DNA from 3 places in the Bradyrhizobium pachyrhizi genome. Region 2 is predicted to be linked to each of the others. Evidence: predicted binding sites of a transcription regulator. Region 2 holds the regulator's gene; each other region holds the start of a gene.
The links. The regulator PhoB, encoded in region 2, activates phosphate uptake and scavenging genes when phosphate is short. The targets are predictions, from matches to a motif close to TGTCATNNANCTGTCAT.
Positions count from the first base shown of each region.

Region 1: the regulator PhoB is predicted to act here: its motif matches at 2,902-2,918, upstream of QA639_RS29110 (UDP-2,3-diacylglucosamine diphosphatase).
Region 3: the regulator PhoB is predicted to act here: its motif matches at 2,643-2,659, upstream of QA639_RS26955 (Orn/Lys/Arg family decarboxylase).

Region 1 covers NZ_CP121667.1:6,120,084-6,124,869, reverse strand. Annotated here, with positions in the region: gene QA639_RS29130 (CHRD domain-containing protein) at 1-89, opposite strand, end outside; gene QA639_RS29125 (c-type cytochrome) at 248-1,177, shown strand; gene QA639_RS29120 (Lrp/AsnC ligand binding domain-containing protein) at 1,300-1,545, opposite strand; gene thiD (bifunctional hydroxymethylpyrimidine kinase/phosphomethylpyrimidine kinase) at 1,741-2,538, shown strand; gene QA639_RS29110 (UDP-2,3-diacylglucosamine diphosphatase) at 2,942-3,754, shown strand; gene QA639_RS29105 (glycosyltransferase family 4 protein) at 3,751-4,786, shown strand, end outside.
Region 2 covers NZ_CP121667.1:966,745-971,530, forward strand. Annotated here, with positions in the region: gene pstB (phosphate ABC transporter ATP-binding protein PstB) at 1-618, shown strand, start outside; gene phoU (phosphate signaling complex protein PhoU) at 725-1,441, shown strand; gene phoB (phosphate regulon transcriptional regulator PhoB) at 1,571-2,281, shown strand; gene QA639_RS04360 (GcrA family cell cycle regulator) at 2,511-3,023, opposite strand; gene QA639_RS04365 (aspartate aminotransferase family protein) at 3,510-4,718, shown strand; gene argF (ornithine carbamoyltransferase) at 4,718-4,786, shown strand, end outside.
Region 3 covers NZ_CP121667.1:5,681,906-5,686,691, forward strand. Annotated here, with positions in the region: gene QA639_RS26940 (ester cyclase) at 5-391, opposite strand; gene QA639_RS26945 (tetratricopeptide repeat protein) at 649-1,245, shown strand; gene QA639_RS26950 (DJ-1/PfpI family protein) at 1,446-2,597, shown strand; gene QA639_RS26955 (Orn/Lys/Arg family decarboxylase) at 2,704-4,786, shown strand, end outside.

The sequences.
Region 1 (4,786 bases), 3.7 Mb from region 2:
TTCGCCGTGAACTTCTCGGCAAAGGCCGGACCGGCGAGGGCGATCGCGGCGCCGAGCGTCAGCGTGGCAAGCAAGGTCTTGTTCGACATGGTTCTCTCCCCTTTGACGTCACATGATGGTTGCAAACAGCAGCTTTTCGGATTTATTCCCCAAATGATCGTGGGTGCGGCAAATTTGATGCGAGCTTGTCCGACTGGTTGCCATCATACTGGTCCATGAACTGACGCGACCAATGACGGATCGGTGAATGCTGCGACGAATTTTCCTCCTGGCGATTCTGGCCGGCGTAATCGGCTTTGGCGTGTTCTGGTGGCTGACGATCCCCGCGACCGTTGCCGCCGGCGCGCTGCCTGCCTATCAGCCTGACCTGGCCAACGGCCTCACAACGTTCAATGCCGGGGGATGTTCCTCCTGCCATGCCGTGCCGAAGCAGGACGACCGCACGCGGCTCGGCGGCGGGCTCGCGATCCCCTCGCCGTTCGGCACCTTCTATGCGCCGAACATCTCGCCCGACCCGAACGACGGCATCGGCCGCTGGAGCGAGGCCGATTTCGTCACCGCGGTCATGAAGGGCACCTCGCCGTCGGGCGCGCACTATTTCCCGGCGTTTCCGTATCCGTCCTATCAGCACGCCAAGGTCAGCGATGTGCGCGACCTGTTCGCCTATCTGAAGACCTTGCCGCCGGTCGCCGGCAAGGTGCGCGACCACGATTTGCCGTTTCCGTTCAACGTCAGGCGCAATGTCGGCGTCTGGAAATTCCTGTTCATGAACGGCAAGCCGTTCATCGCGGATGCAAGCCGCTCGGCGCATTGGTATCGCGGCGCCTATCTCGTCAACAGCTTCGGCCATTGCGCCGAGTGCCACAGCCCGCGGAATGTCCTCGGCGGCATCGTCACCGCGCAGCGCTTCGCGGGTGGTCCGAATCCGGAGGGCGAAGGCTGGGTGCCCAACATCACGCCGAGGGGGATCTCGGACTGGAGTGTGAAGGATATCGCCTATTTCCTCGAGAGCGGCCAGACGCCGGACGGCGACTCCGCCGGTGGGTCGATGGTGCGTGTGATCCGCAACACCTCGCAACTGTCGTCGTCCGACCGCGACGCGATCGCCGAGTACATCAAGTCGCTGCTGCCGGTCGAGGGGCCGCCGAAGCCGGTGAAGAAGGAGAAGGAGTCGTAAAGCGGGATGGGTTTTGGTTGAATCGGCTCGCCGCGGTTTCGGTTCACCTCTCCCAAGGGAGAGGTGAACTTTCGACGCCGTTCAAGCTCGACCTGATCTCATCATGCTCTCGCGGGCGCGTCCTACTTCGCGCCGAACGCCTTGAAGGTGATGATCGTGAGGGTGTCCTGGATGCCCGGGATCACCTGAACCTTCTCGTTGATGAAGTGGCCGATGTCGGTGTCGTGGTCGACGTAGAACTTGACCAGGAGGTCGTAGTTGCCCGCGGTGGAATAGATCTCGGACGCAATCTCGGCCTCCGCCAGTGCATTGGCGACGGTGTAGGACTGGCCGAGCTTGCATTTGATCTGGACGAAGAAAGGAACCATCAAAGTCGTCTCCGGGGATTTCCGCGACTATAGGCCCAAAACGGGCGGCCAAGGCAAGGGGGCGAGGCGAGGGGTCAAGGCGAGGCCAACTTGCGGTAAAGTCAGGCGAACTTGCTGCCGATCGGCGGCCGGGCTAGGACAGGCCATGGTCTTGTTCGTGATGGTCTCATTCGTATCAACCGCTGGTGCTGCAAGATGACGCCGGTCGCGCTCACCATTGCCGGCTCGGACTCCTCGGGCGGGGCGGGCATCCAGGCCGACCTCAAGAGCTTTGCGGCGCTCGGGGTCTATGGCGCCTCCGCGATCACGGCGCTGACCGCGCAGAACACCACGGGGGTCAGCGGCATCCATCCGGTGCCCGCGTCATTCGTCGCCGCCCAGATCGATGCGGTGTTCTCTGACCTCGAGGTCGGCGCGGTCAAGATCGGCATGGTGGCGCAGGCCGAGACAATTGCAGCGATCGCCGATGGGCTGAGGCGCTGGGCGCCGCGCCATGTCGTGCTCGATCCGGTGATGGTCGCTACCTCCGGCGATCGGCTGCTTGCCGCCGAGGCGGTCGATGCGCTGAAGACCCTGCTGTTTCCGCTGGCCTCGCTGATCACGCCGAACCTGCCGGAAGCGGCGGCGCTCTTGAACGAGCCGGTCGCCTCAAGCGAGGCCGACGTCGAGCGACAAGGCAAGCGATTGCTGGCGATGGGGTGTCGTGCGGTGCTGGTCAAAGGCGGCCACGGCCACGGCGCCGACAGCATCGACTATCTGATCGACGCCGAGCGCAGCATCGCGCTGGCTGCGCCGCGGATTGCGACCGCCAATACGCATGGCACCGGCTGCTCGCTGTCCTCGGCAATCGCAGCAGGGCTCGCGAAGGGCGAGAGCATGGAGACCTCCGTGCGCAACGCCAAGGCCTGGATCACCGAAGCAATCGCCGCCGCCGATCGTTTTGCCGTCGGCCACGGCCATGGGCCGGTGCATCACTTTCACAAATATTATTGAAGCCCGGAGCTGCGTAGCCCGGATGGAGCGCAGCGAAATCCGGGAACAGATCATCCGCGGACGCAGAACCCCGGATTACGCTTAGCTTCATCCGGGCTACGTCGTCTTCGTTCACTGAAGATGGAGCCCGTCATTGCGAGGAGCGATAGCGACGAAGCAATCCATTTCCCCGCTTGCGGCGCAATGGATTGGTTCGCGTCGCTCGCAATGACGGTAGATCAGCGTTCCTGTGCATTTCAGTGCCTCTTCCACATAGTCGCGACCGCCGATGTCGCCAGATTGTCGCACGCTGCTGTTATCCGCAGGGAAGCGGCGTACTGCTGATTCTCGTTAACTGTTTGTGGGGCCTTGGGTCGCGGGGATCGTCATCGCCTTGTCACAGGAATCTGTTAGGTGCACAGGCATGGGAAGCGACTCCTTGAGTGAAGAAAGTCCCGAGCGGCACTTTCGCACTTTGTTTATCTCCGATGTCCATCTCGGAGCCCGCGGTTCGCAAGCAGACCGCCTGCTGGACTTCCTCCGCTCTCACGATGCCGACACGATCTACCTCGTTGGTGATATCGTCGACGGCTGGGCGCTGAAGTCAAACTGGTACTGGCCGCAGACCCATAACGATTTCGTGCAGAAGATGCTGCGCAAGGCGCGCAAGGGCGCCAAGGTGATCTACGTCCCGGGCAACCACGACGAGTTCCTGCGCAAATATTACGGCACGCATTTCGGCGGCATCGACGTGGTGGAGAACACCGTTCACACCGGCGCCGACGGCAAGCGCTACCTCGTGATCCACGGCGACATTTTCGATCTCGTGGTGCAGAACGCGCGCTGGCTCGCCCATCTCGGCGACAAGGCCTACGATTTCGCGATCCAGATGAATCGCTTCGTCAACTTCTTCCGCAAGATGTTCGGCGTGCCGTACTGGTCGCTGTCGCAATGGGCCAAGCTGAAGGTCAAGAAGGCGGTGAACTATATCGGCGCGTTCGAGGCGACGCTTGCCGGCGAGGCGCGGCGCCACGGCTGCGACGGCGTGATCTGCGGCCACATCCACTACGCGACGATTCATGACGAGCAGGGCATCCGCTACATGAATTGCGGCGACTGGGTGGAGAGCTGCACCGCGCTCGCCGAGCACGAGGACGGCCATTTCGAGATCATCACCTGGACCGACCCGGTGCGCCGGATCGCGCCGGTTCCGCGAGTGACGGCACGCGCTGCATGACGCATATCCTGGTCGCGACCGATGCGTGGCATCCCCAGGTCAACGGGGTTGTCCGCACGCTGACCATGATGGCACAGGCGGCGAAATCGCTCGGCGTCGAGGTGAGCTTCCTGACGCCGGACGAATTCCGCACCTTCGCGATGCCGAGCTACCGCGATCTGAGGCTGGCGCTGCCGTACCGGGCCAAGGTCGCAAGTCTGATCGAGGCGGCGAGGCCCGACAGCATCCATATCGCGACCGAGGGCCCGATCGGGCTTGCGGTGCGCCGCTACTGCCGCAAGCGCGGCCTGCCGTTCACGACGAGCTTCCACACCCGCTTCCCCGAATACGTCTCGGCGCGGACGCCTGTCCCGGAAGCCTGGGTGTGGCGGGCGCTGCGCTGGTTCCACAGGCCGAGCCGGGCGGTGATGGCGGCGACTCCGGCGCTGGCGGCCGAGTTGCGTCAGCGCGGCTTCCGCAACGTGGTGCTGTGGTCGCGCGGCGTCGATACCGCATTGTTCCATCCGCGCGACGTCGATCTCTGCCTGCCGCAGCCGGTCTATCTCAGCGTCGGCCGGGTGGCGGTGGAGAAGAATCTCGAGGCGTTCCTCGATCTCGATTTGCCGGGAACCAAGGTCGTGGTCGGCGACGGCCCGGCGCGGGCGGCGCTGGAGCGGAAATATCCGGACGCTGTGTTCCTCGGCGCCCGCCATGGGGAAGAATTGGCTGAGATCTACGCCGCGGCCGATGTGTTCGTTTTCCCGAGCCGTACGGATACGTTTGGTCTGGTGCTGCTGGAAGCGTTGGCCAGCGGCCTGCCGGTTGCCGCTTTTCCGGTCACCGGTCCCCGCGACGTGATCGGCGCGGCGCCGGTCGGCGTGCTCGACGCGGATCTGCGCCATGCCTGCCTGGAGGCGCTCAGCATCCCGCGGCAGGCCTGCGTCGATTTTGCCGCGCTTCACACCTGGCAAGCCTCAGCCCGGGTGTTCATCGACCGCTGCATGAACGTCCGCCCCGCGCCGCCAGACGGCGAGGGGGAGGCGCTCGAATTCG
Region 2 (4,786 bases):
CTGCGCATCTTCAACCGGATGTACGACCTGTATCCGGGCCAGCGCGCGGTCGGCCAGCTGATGCTGGACCAGACCAACATTCTCGACCCCAAGCTCGACCTCAACTTGCTGCGCGCGCGGGTCGGCATGGTGTTCCAGAAGCCGACGCCGTTCCCGATGACGATCTACGAGAACATCGCCTTCGGCATCCGCCTCTACGAGAAGATCTCGAAGTCCGAGATGGACGACCGGGTCGAGAAGGCGCTGCGCGGCGGCGCGCTGTGGAACGAGGTCAAGGACAAGCTGAACGCCTCCGGCCTGTCGCTCTCCGGCGGCCAGCAGCAGCGGCTGTGCATCGCGCGCACCGTGGCGGTGCGTCCCGAGGTGATCCTGTTCGACGAGCCGTGCTCGGCGCTCGACCCGATCTCGACCGCCAAGGTCGAGGAACTGATCCAGGAGCTCTCCGAGGACTACACGATCGCGATCGTCACCCACAACATGCAGCAGGCGGCGCGCGTCTCCGACAAGACCGCCTTCATGTATCTCGGCGAGCTGATCGAGTTCGACGACACCAACAAGATCTTCACCTCACCGAGCGATCGGCGCACCCAGGACTACATCACCGGCCGGTTCGGTTGACCGGCGCATGATCCGGAAAAGTGGCAACCGGTTTTCCGATCAGGTCATGCTAAAATTCAGGACACGAAACCATGATCCCCGGGACCATGGTTGAGGGAGACAAGCGATGGCTTCTGAACATACCGCCAAGGCATTCGACAGCGACCTGCAGGAGTTGACCCGCCTGGTCGCCGAGATGGGCGGCCTGGTCGAACGGATGATTACCGAGTCGGTCGACGCGCTGATCCGTCGCGACGTCGCGCTCGGCAAGCGCGTGGTCGCCGCCGACATCGAGATCGACAATCTGCAGCGCAACATCGAAGAGCGCGCGGTGCTGACGATCGCGCGCCGCCAGCCGATGGCGATCGACCTGCGTGAGATCGTCAGCGCGATGCGCGTCGCCACCGACCTCGAGCGGATCGGCGACCTCGCCAAGAACATGGGCAAGCGCGTCGCGGCGCTGGAGAGCGATTTCCAGCCGCTGAAGCTGATCCGCGGCCTCGAGCACATGACCGACCTCGTGCTGTCGCAGGTCAAGTCGGTGCTCGACGCCTATGCCGCGCACGACCTGCCGGCGGCGATGAACGTCTGGAAGGGCGACGAGGAGGTCGATGCGATCTGCACCTCGCTGTTCCGCGAACTGCTCACCTACATGATGGAAGATCCGCGCAACATCTCGTTCTGCATCCATCTGATGTTCTGCGCCAAGAACATCGAGCGGATCGGCGATCACGCCACCAATATCGCCGAGACCGTATTCTACATGATCGAGGGCCAGCAGATCACCGACAAGCGCCCGAAGGGCGACATGACCACTTTTGCCACCACGGTGCCGGGCAGCTGAGGCTTGATCGGCAAGCGCGGAACCGGATTGTCCTTCGACAACTCGTTTCCGCGGGGACTATGCTCAAGGAAGTAAGCGTTTCGGTTTGCGTCTGGGCAACGGATCACCACAGAGAAAGAACTTAAACCGATGAGCGCACGCATTCTGGTAGTCGAAGACGAGGAAGCGCTGACGACGCTGTTGCGCTACAATCTCGATGCGGAAGGCTACGATGTCGAGACGGTCGGGCGCGGCGACGATGCCGACACCCGCCTGAAGGAGCGCGTTCCCGACCTCGTGGTGCTGGACTGGATGCTGCCGGGCCTGTCCGGCATCGAGCTGTGCCGCCGCCTGCGGGCGCGGCCCGAGACCAAGCAACTTCCGATCATCATGCTGACCGCGCGCGGCGAGGAAAGCGAGCGCGTACGCGGGCTTGCCACCGGCGCCGACGATTACATCGTCAAGCCGTTCTCGGTGCCGGAGCTGCTGGCGCGGGTGAAGGGCCTCTTGCGCCGCGCCAGCCCGGAGCGGCTTGCGACCGTGTTGACCTACGGCGACATCGAGCTCGACCGCGAGAAGCGCCGCGTGGCGCGCTCGGGCCGTCCGATCGATCTCGGGCCGACCGAGTATCGCCTGCTCGAATTCTTCCTCGAGCATCCCGGCCGCGTCTTCAGCCGCGAGCAACTGCTCGACAGCGTCTGGGGCCGCGACATCTACATCGATGAGCGCACCGTCGACGTGCATATCGGCCGTCTGCGTAAGCTCCTCAATCCCGGCCGCGAGCAGGACCCGATCCGCACCGTGCGCGGCGCCGGCTACGCGCTCGATGACCGCTTTGCCAAGGCCGAGCCGCAGCCGTAACGGCCAAGCGGCATTCATAAACCGCAACACGGCGAAAGCCGGGATCAATAGCCACCAATGGGCGTTGTTAGAAAGCCGTCTGGCCGCTTGCCGATTGCGCCGGCCGCGGCGTATGGGTCCCGGCATGCGCCGGGACGACGCTGGTGATATAGCCGGGCTGCGTCACACAAAAAAATCCCCGCTTTCGCGGGGATTTGTTTTTGAGGTCTTCCGACGTTTTCCCGAGTGCTCACTTGATCTGCGGTTTCGCCGACGGCCGGCGGCGATCGGCGGCGGGCTGGTAGGCGACGCGCGAGTGATGCGCGCAATAGGGCAGGCCGGCGAGCGCCTTGCCGCCGCAGAAGAAGAATTCCGGGCTCGAGGGATCGCCGACCGGCCAATGACAGGTGGCCTCGTTCAGCTCGAGCAGCGAGAGCCGCTGGCTCATTGGCACCACATTGTCGTAGGAGATCGGATCGGGCTCCATTTCGACCTCGAAGGCGTGCGCCAGCGCGGTGTTGCCGCGCGAGACCGGTCGCGCCACCCGCATCATGTGCTGGGCGGGGCGAGCCTTGCGCTGCCGCGGCGCGGCCGTGGAGGGCGCCTTGGCGCGGCCGGAGAGGCCGAGCCGATGCACTTTGCCGATCACGGCGTTTCGCGTCACATTGCCAAGTTCCGCCGCGATCTGGCTGGCCGACAGGCCGGACTCCCAGAGCTTCTTCAGCTGCTCGACGCGATCGTCGGACCAGGTCAATACAGTCATCGCATTCTTCCCTTCGCGTAGCGCCGGCCAATCGTTGGAGCGGCGCTGCGAGCCAATCTGGACAAATATCCCTGCGGCCAGAATCCCTTAGCCCTCGCCGGGCACGGTGTTGCGCCCGAACGTTTACGCGAGACACGAAGGCTACTTAGAGGGTCCAGTACCGCCGCACGAGATGTCGTACCCGACAGGCCAAACGCTACAATATGGCGTGACTCAGGCGCAAGAGTCCGCGGCCGTGCGTCCACATGTTCCCACACAGTTAAGCATTTCGATGAGGCTTTTCCACCGCACCGGAATGCTCCGGATTGCGCTCGTTTCGCATTGCAGGAAGGCCACTTCGTGGCGATTGACACTTACTGACCGCAGCATAGAATGCCCGCCACGTGCCGCCCGCAAAGGCGGCCGTTTTGTTTTCCGAAGCTGGCCGTTGCTGCGCTGGCGTCAAGGCGCGCGGCAATTGTCGGCTTCAAACCGTCAGTGATCGCCATGACCAACGCTGCCACGTCGCATCTGCTCCCCGTCTTCGCCAGGGTCGATCTCGGCTTCGAGCGCGGTGAGGGCGCCTGGCTGATCGCAACCAACGGCGACCGCTATCTCGATTTCACCTCGGGCGTCGCGGTCAACGCGCTCGGGCATGCGCATCCGCATCTGGTCAAGGCGCTGCAGGAGCAGGCGACCAAACTCTGGCACATGTCGAACCTGTTCAAGAGCCCGGACGGCGAGGCGCTTGCCGCGCGGCTGTGCGAGCAGAGCTTTGCCGACTTCGTGTTCTTCTGCAATTCCGGCGCGGAAGCGATGGAGGGCGTGATCAAGCTGGTCCGCCACTATCACTTCTCCAAGGGCCACGGCGAGCGCTACCGCATCATCACCTTCGAGGGCGCCTTCCACGGCCGCACGCTGGGCACGCTGGCGGCGACCGGCTCGGCGAAATATCTCGAGGGCTTCGGGCCGCCGATGGACGGCTTCGACCAGGTGCCGCATGGCGACATCGAGGCGGTGAAGAAGGCGATCGGTCCGCACACCGCCGGCATCCTGATCGAGCCGGTGCAGGGCGAGGGCGGCGTGCGCTCGGCGCCGCAGGCGTTCTTCAAGGCGCTGCGCGCGCTCTGCGACGAGCACGGCCTGCTGCTTGCCTTCGACGAGGTGCAGACCGGCATGGGCCGCACCGGCGAGCTGTTCGCCTACAAGCGCACGGGCGTCACGCCGGATGTGATGTCGCTGGCCAAGGCGCTCGGCGGCGGTTTCCCGATCGGCGCGGTGCTGGCTACCGCGCAGGCCGCGGCCGGCATGGCGCCCGGCTCGCACGGCTCGACCTTCGGCGGCAATCCGCTCGCGGTCGCCGCCGCCAATGCCGTGCTCGACGTCATGCTGAAACCGGGCTTCTTCGAGCATGTGCAGAAGATGTCGCTGCTGCTCAAGCAGAAGCTCGCCTCCGTCGTCGACCGCTATCCCGGCGTGCTGTCGGAGGCGCGCGGCGAGGGGCTGTTGATCGGCGTCAAGGCCGTGGTGCCGTCGGGCGACCTGATCGCCGCCCTGCGCAACGAGAAGCTGCTCACCGTCGGCGCCGGCGACAATGTGGTGCGGTTCCTGGCGCCGCTGATCGTGACCGAGGCCGAGATCGATACGTCGATCACCGCGCTCGAGCGCGCCTGCGCGACATTGTCGGCGGCGCAGCCGAAGAAGGCGGCTGGATGATGAGCAAGCCGGTCCGTCACTTCCTCGACATCAACGAGCTGCCGCTCGGCGAGCTGCGCAACATGCTG
Region 3 (4,786 bases), 4.1 Mb from region 2:
GCCGCTACAGCTGGGCCTCGATCGCAGCCTTGTCGATCACCGACCAGACCTGCACGATCTTCCCGTCGCGGAATTCATAGAACACGTTCTCGGCAAACGAGACGCGCTTGCCGTTGACGCCGAGACCGAGGAATGCGCCGTTCGGCGAACAGTCGAACGCCAGCCGGCTTGCGACATGGGACGCATCCGACACCAGCAGAACGATATTGAAGCGAAGGTCCGGGATGTCGCGAAAGTCCCCTTCCAGCATCTCGCGATAGCCGGATAACCCGAGCCGCCGGCCGTTGTGGCACACGTCCTCGTCAACGAACTGACCGAGTTGCGGCCAGTCCTGGCGATTCAAACAGGCAATGTAGTTGCGGTAGATCTCGGCGAGGTCCGTTTTCATCATCGATCGTCCTCCTTGCCGCGGGTCCAGCTGGCCATTGGGCATTTGAGTTTGATTCTGACACCGATGTCAGTTTCGACTCCGATATCGATGGCGTGAACAAAACGCTCAGCCGGCGTGCACGTGAAAGCGCGACGTCCCGATGAGACAGTGCGATTGCCGCTTCGGCAAACAATTTCTCAAAACGCGCGGAATGTCTCCCGCGATCGGGAGTTAGTGCTTCAGGTCAATAACTGTCCTTGTCAAATCGGGAGGCGTACATGATCAAGTCACCGATGATGCTTGCGGCATTTCTGACAGCGCCGATCATTCTGTTCCCACCGCAGACCGCCATCGCGGCTGGCGGAGGCGGCGGTGGTGGTGGTGGTGGCGATCCATACGGGTCGAGCTACGGCACTCCCGCGCCGTCCTATCCCCAGCAGAAGGACAGAAAGACCACGCACAAGGTCAAGAAACCCGTCAAGCAGTCCGGCTTCGAAGACCCGGCATTCCGCGACGGCTATCGCGCGGCCTATGCGACAATCTACGAACGCAACGACTACGCCGCCGCGATCGATCAGTTGCACGCACTCGGCCGCGATGATCAGCCGAACGTCGCGAACCTGATCGGCTATTCCTATCGCAAGCTCGGCGACTACAAGCAATCGCAAGTCTGGTACGAACGTGCGCTCAAGGCCGATCCGAACCACGTCCTGACGTGGAACTACTACGGCCTGTGGCAGATCGAACAGGGAAACCGCGATCAGGCGCAGTATCATCTGCAGCGGATCGCCGAGATCTGTGGCACCGACTGCGAGGAGTATCGGACGCTGGCGGCGGCACTGGAAAAGCCGCCGGGTACGAACCTCGTCTACTGAGCGCGTCGCGTAGCCCGCATGAGCGGAGCGACATGCGGGGAAGGACCGCCCCGGATGTCGCTGTCGCTCGTCCGGGCGATGCCTTTGAGCCGCTTTGTTCGCGTGTCCGTTTTTGCGGGAATTTCGCCGTTTTGGTCGACGTGACCGGCGAGTAGCTTGCTTGCCGGGCGACGCACGCGGATATTTTGAGATCGATCATCATGACCTGGCGGCTTCTCGCGTGGAGCGGCATCGCCGTTGCCGCGCTGGTTCCAATCATCGGCGGCATCTGGCTCTTTACCCTGCCCGCCACATCGGCGTTCCGCCTTCCGCCTCCGATCGCCAAGGCCGAGCAGGATGCAACGCTCGCGGCGCTGACGCCGCCGAAGCGGTCGCGCCCGTTGATCGCGATGCTCGGCATCAACGACATGACCGAGACCACCGATTACCTGATGCCCTACGGCATCCTCAAGCGCGCCGATGTTGCCGATGTCGTCACGCTGGCGACGGGACCCGGTCCGGTCGCGCTGTTCCCGGTGCTGAAGGTCGAGCCTGATGCGACCATCGCCGCATTCGATACCGCACATCCCGACGGCGCCGACTACGTCATCGTGCCGGCGATGAGCCGCGATGACGATCCGGCGGTCATGCAATGGATCCGGCAGCAGGCGGAGAAAGGCGCTGTGATCGTCGCCGTCTGCGCCGGCGCCAAGGTGCTCGCCTCGACCGGCCTGCTCGACGGCAGGCACGCCACCACGCACTGGTTTTACCTGAAGAACTGGCGCAACAAACATCCCGAGATCCGGTACGTCGCCGACCGCCGCATCGTGGCCGACCGCGGCGTCGCGACGACGACGGGGATTTCGGCGTCGATGCCGATGTCGCTGACCCTGATCGAGGCGATCGCCGGCCGCACCAGGGCCGAGGCCGTCGCGCGCGAGATCGGCTTGCCGGGCTGGGATGCGCGACATGACAGCAACGCCTTCAAGTTCACGCGTCCTTTCGCGCTGACCGCCATCCGGAACACGCTGGCGTTCTGGAACCGGGAACAGCTCGGCCTCGCGCTGGCTCCCGGCGTCGACGAGGTCTCGCTGGCGCTGGTCGCCGACAGCTGGTCGCGGACCTACCGCTCGCATGCCGTGACGTTCGCCGCGACCGGCGACGTCGTGACGACACGCAACGGCCTGCGCGTCTATCCGCAAGTCGTGGCGCCGGATTGGTCCGCAGATCGTCTGCTGCCCGCGGTCGGCACCGCGCCGCCCGCGCAGGCGCTCGACCGGGCGCTTGCCGGGATCGAAACACGCTATGGCCGTGATACGGCCGATTTCGTCGCCATGCAGCTCGAATATCCACGGGCTGACGCCGTGCAGTGAGGGATTGCGTCCCCAACAACGTATTCGATCCTCCGTCCGCCCCATTGTCATCTGCCTGTCATGAATTGTGCCGACACGTCAGCGCCGGACCAGTTCGGGGACACGCATGGACTATTTCAAACGCTTCAACTTCCTGTTCGCTGCGCCGGTGTTCGAGGCCGACGACCTCGAGGGCATCCGCTTCAACCAGATCATCGCCGAGATCGAGCGCTCCGGCTTTGAGGTGGTCCGCGCCCGCAAGCTGGAAGATGCCGAGATCGCGGTGCAGACCGACGCCGCGATCGGCTGCATGGTGGTCGATTGGGGCAAGAAGGGCCTTGAAGGCAAGACCGCGGCGCTGATCAATCTGATGCGCCGGCGCGGCCTCGACTTCCCGATCATCCTGTTGATCCGGCGCAAGCGGTTCGAGGACCTGCCGGTCGAGGTGCTCGATTTCATCGACGGCTACGTGTTCCTGTCCGAGGAAACCCCGCCCTTCATCGCCAAGAACCTGATCTCCAGGCTGAAGCAATATGCCGAGAATTTGAAGACGCCGTTCTTCGGCGCACTGGTCGATTATGCCGAGGAAGGCAACCAGCTCTGGACCTGCCCGGGCCATAATGGCGGCGTGTTCTACAGCCGCAGTCCGATCGGACGGGTGTTCGTCGAACATCTCGGCGAAGCCGTGTTCCGCGACGACCTCGACAATTCCGTGCTCGACCTCGGCGACCTCCTCACCCATGAGGGACCGGCGCTGCGGGCGCAGAAGGAGGCGGCGCGGATCTTCGGCGCCGAGAAGACCTATTTCGTGCTCAACGGCACCTCGACCTCCAACAAGGTCGCGCTCGGCTCGCTGGTCACCGACGGCGACCTCGTGCTGTTCGACCGCAACAACCACAAGGCCGCGCATCACGGCGCGCTGCTGATCGGCGGCGGCATCCCGGTCTACGTGCCGACGGTGCGCAACGCCTGGGGCCTGATCGGGCCGATGCGTTGGGACCTGCTCGACGAGGGCACGCTGCGCGGCCACATCCGCAAGCACCCGCTGGTCAGGGACGAGAACGCCTGGAAGAAGAAGCGCCCGTTCCGCGTCGCTGTAGTCGAGCAGTGCACCTATGACGGCACCATCCACTCGGCCGAGATGATCCTCAAGCGGATCGGCCATCTCTGCGACTACATCCTGTTCGACGAGGCCTGGGCCGGCTTCATGAAATTCCACCCGATCTATTCCGGCCGCTTCGCGATGGGATTGTCCGATCTCGGCCCCGAGGCGCCCGGCATCATCGCGACCCAATCGACCCACAAGCAGCTCGCGAGCTTCTCGCAGGCCTCGCAGATCCACATCCGCGACCGCCACATCAAGGGCCAGAAGCGCCGGGTCGAGCACCGCCGCTTCAACGAAAGCTTCATGCAGCACGCCTCGACGTCGCCGTTCTACCCGATCTTCGCCTCGCTCGATGTCGGCGCACAGATGATGAAGGGGCGTTCCGGCGAAGTCTTGTGGGACGACACGATCCGGCTCGGTATCGAGCTGCGCAAGAAGATCCGGGCGGTGAAGCGCGAGTTCGAGGAGAAGGAGACGCGGCCCGAGCGGCGCTGGTTCTTCGAGCCGTTCGTGCCGGATCGCGTCATGATCCCCGACGTCGCGCGCGAGAACGGCGTGCACAATGTCGCCTGGGAGACGATTTCGACCGACCAGCTCGCGACCAACCCGTCCTACTGGCAGCTCAATCCCGGCGAGACCTGGCACGGCTTCCCCGAGCTGACCGCGGGCTTTGCCATGACCGACCCGAACAAGCTCACATTGCTGACGCCGGGCTTCGATCACGCCACCGGCGCCTATGCCGATCACGGCATCCCCGCACCGGTGGTGGCGCAATATCTGCGGGAGAACCGCATCGTCGCCGAAAAGAACGACCTCAATTCCCTACTGTTCCTGCTGACGCCCGGCGTCGAGGCCAGCAAGGCCGGCACGCTAGTCTCCGGGCTGGTCGCCTTCAAGAAGCTGCACGACGACAACGCGCTGCTCGAGGACGTCATCCCGGAATTCTACCGCCGCCGTCCGGGCCGCTATGCCGAGGTGCGGCTGCGCGACCTCTGCGGCGACATGCATCGCTTCTTCCGCGACGGCGACGTCAGCACGCTGCAGGCCAGGCAATTCCTGCCCGAGCATCTGCCCGAGATCGCGATGTCGCCGCGCCAGGCAGCGC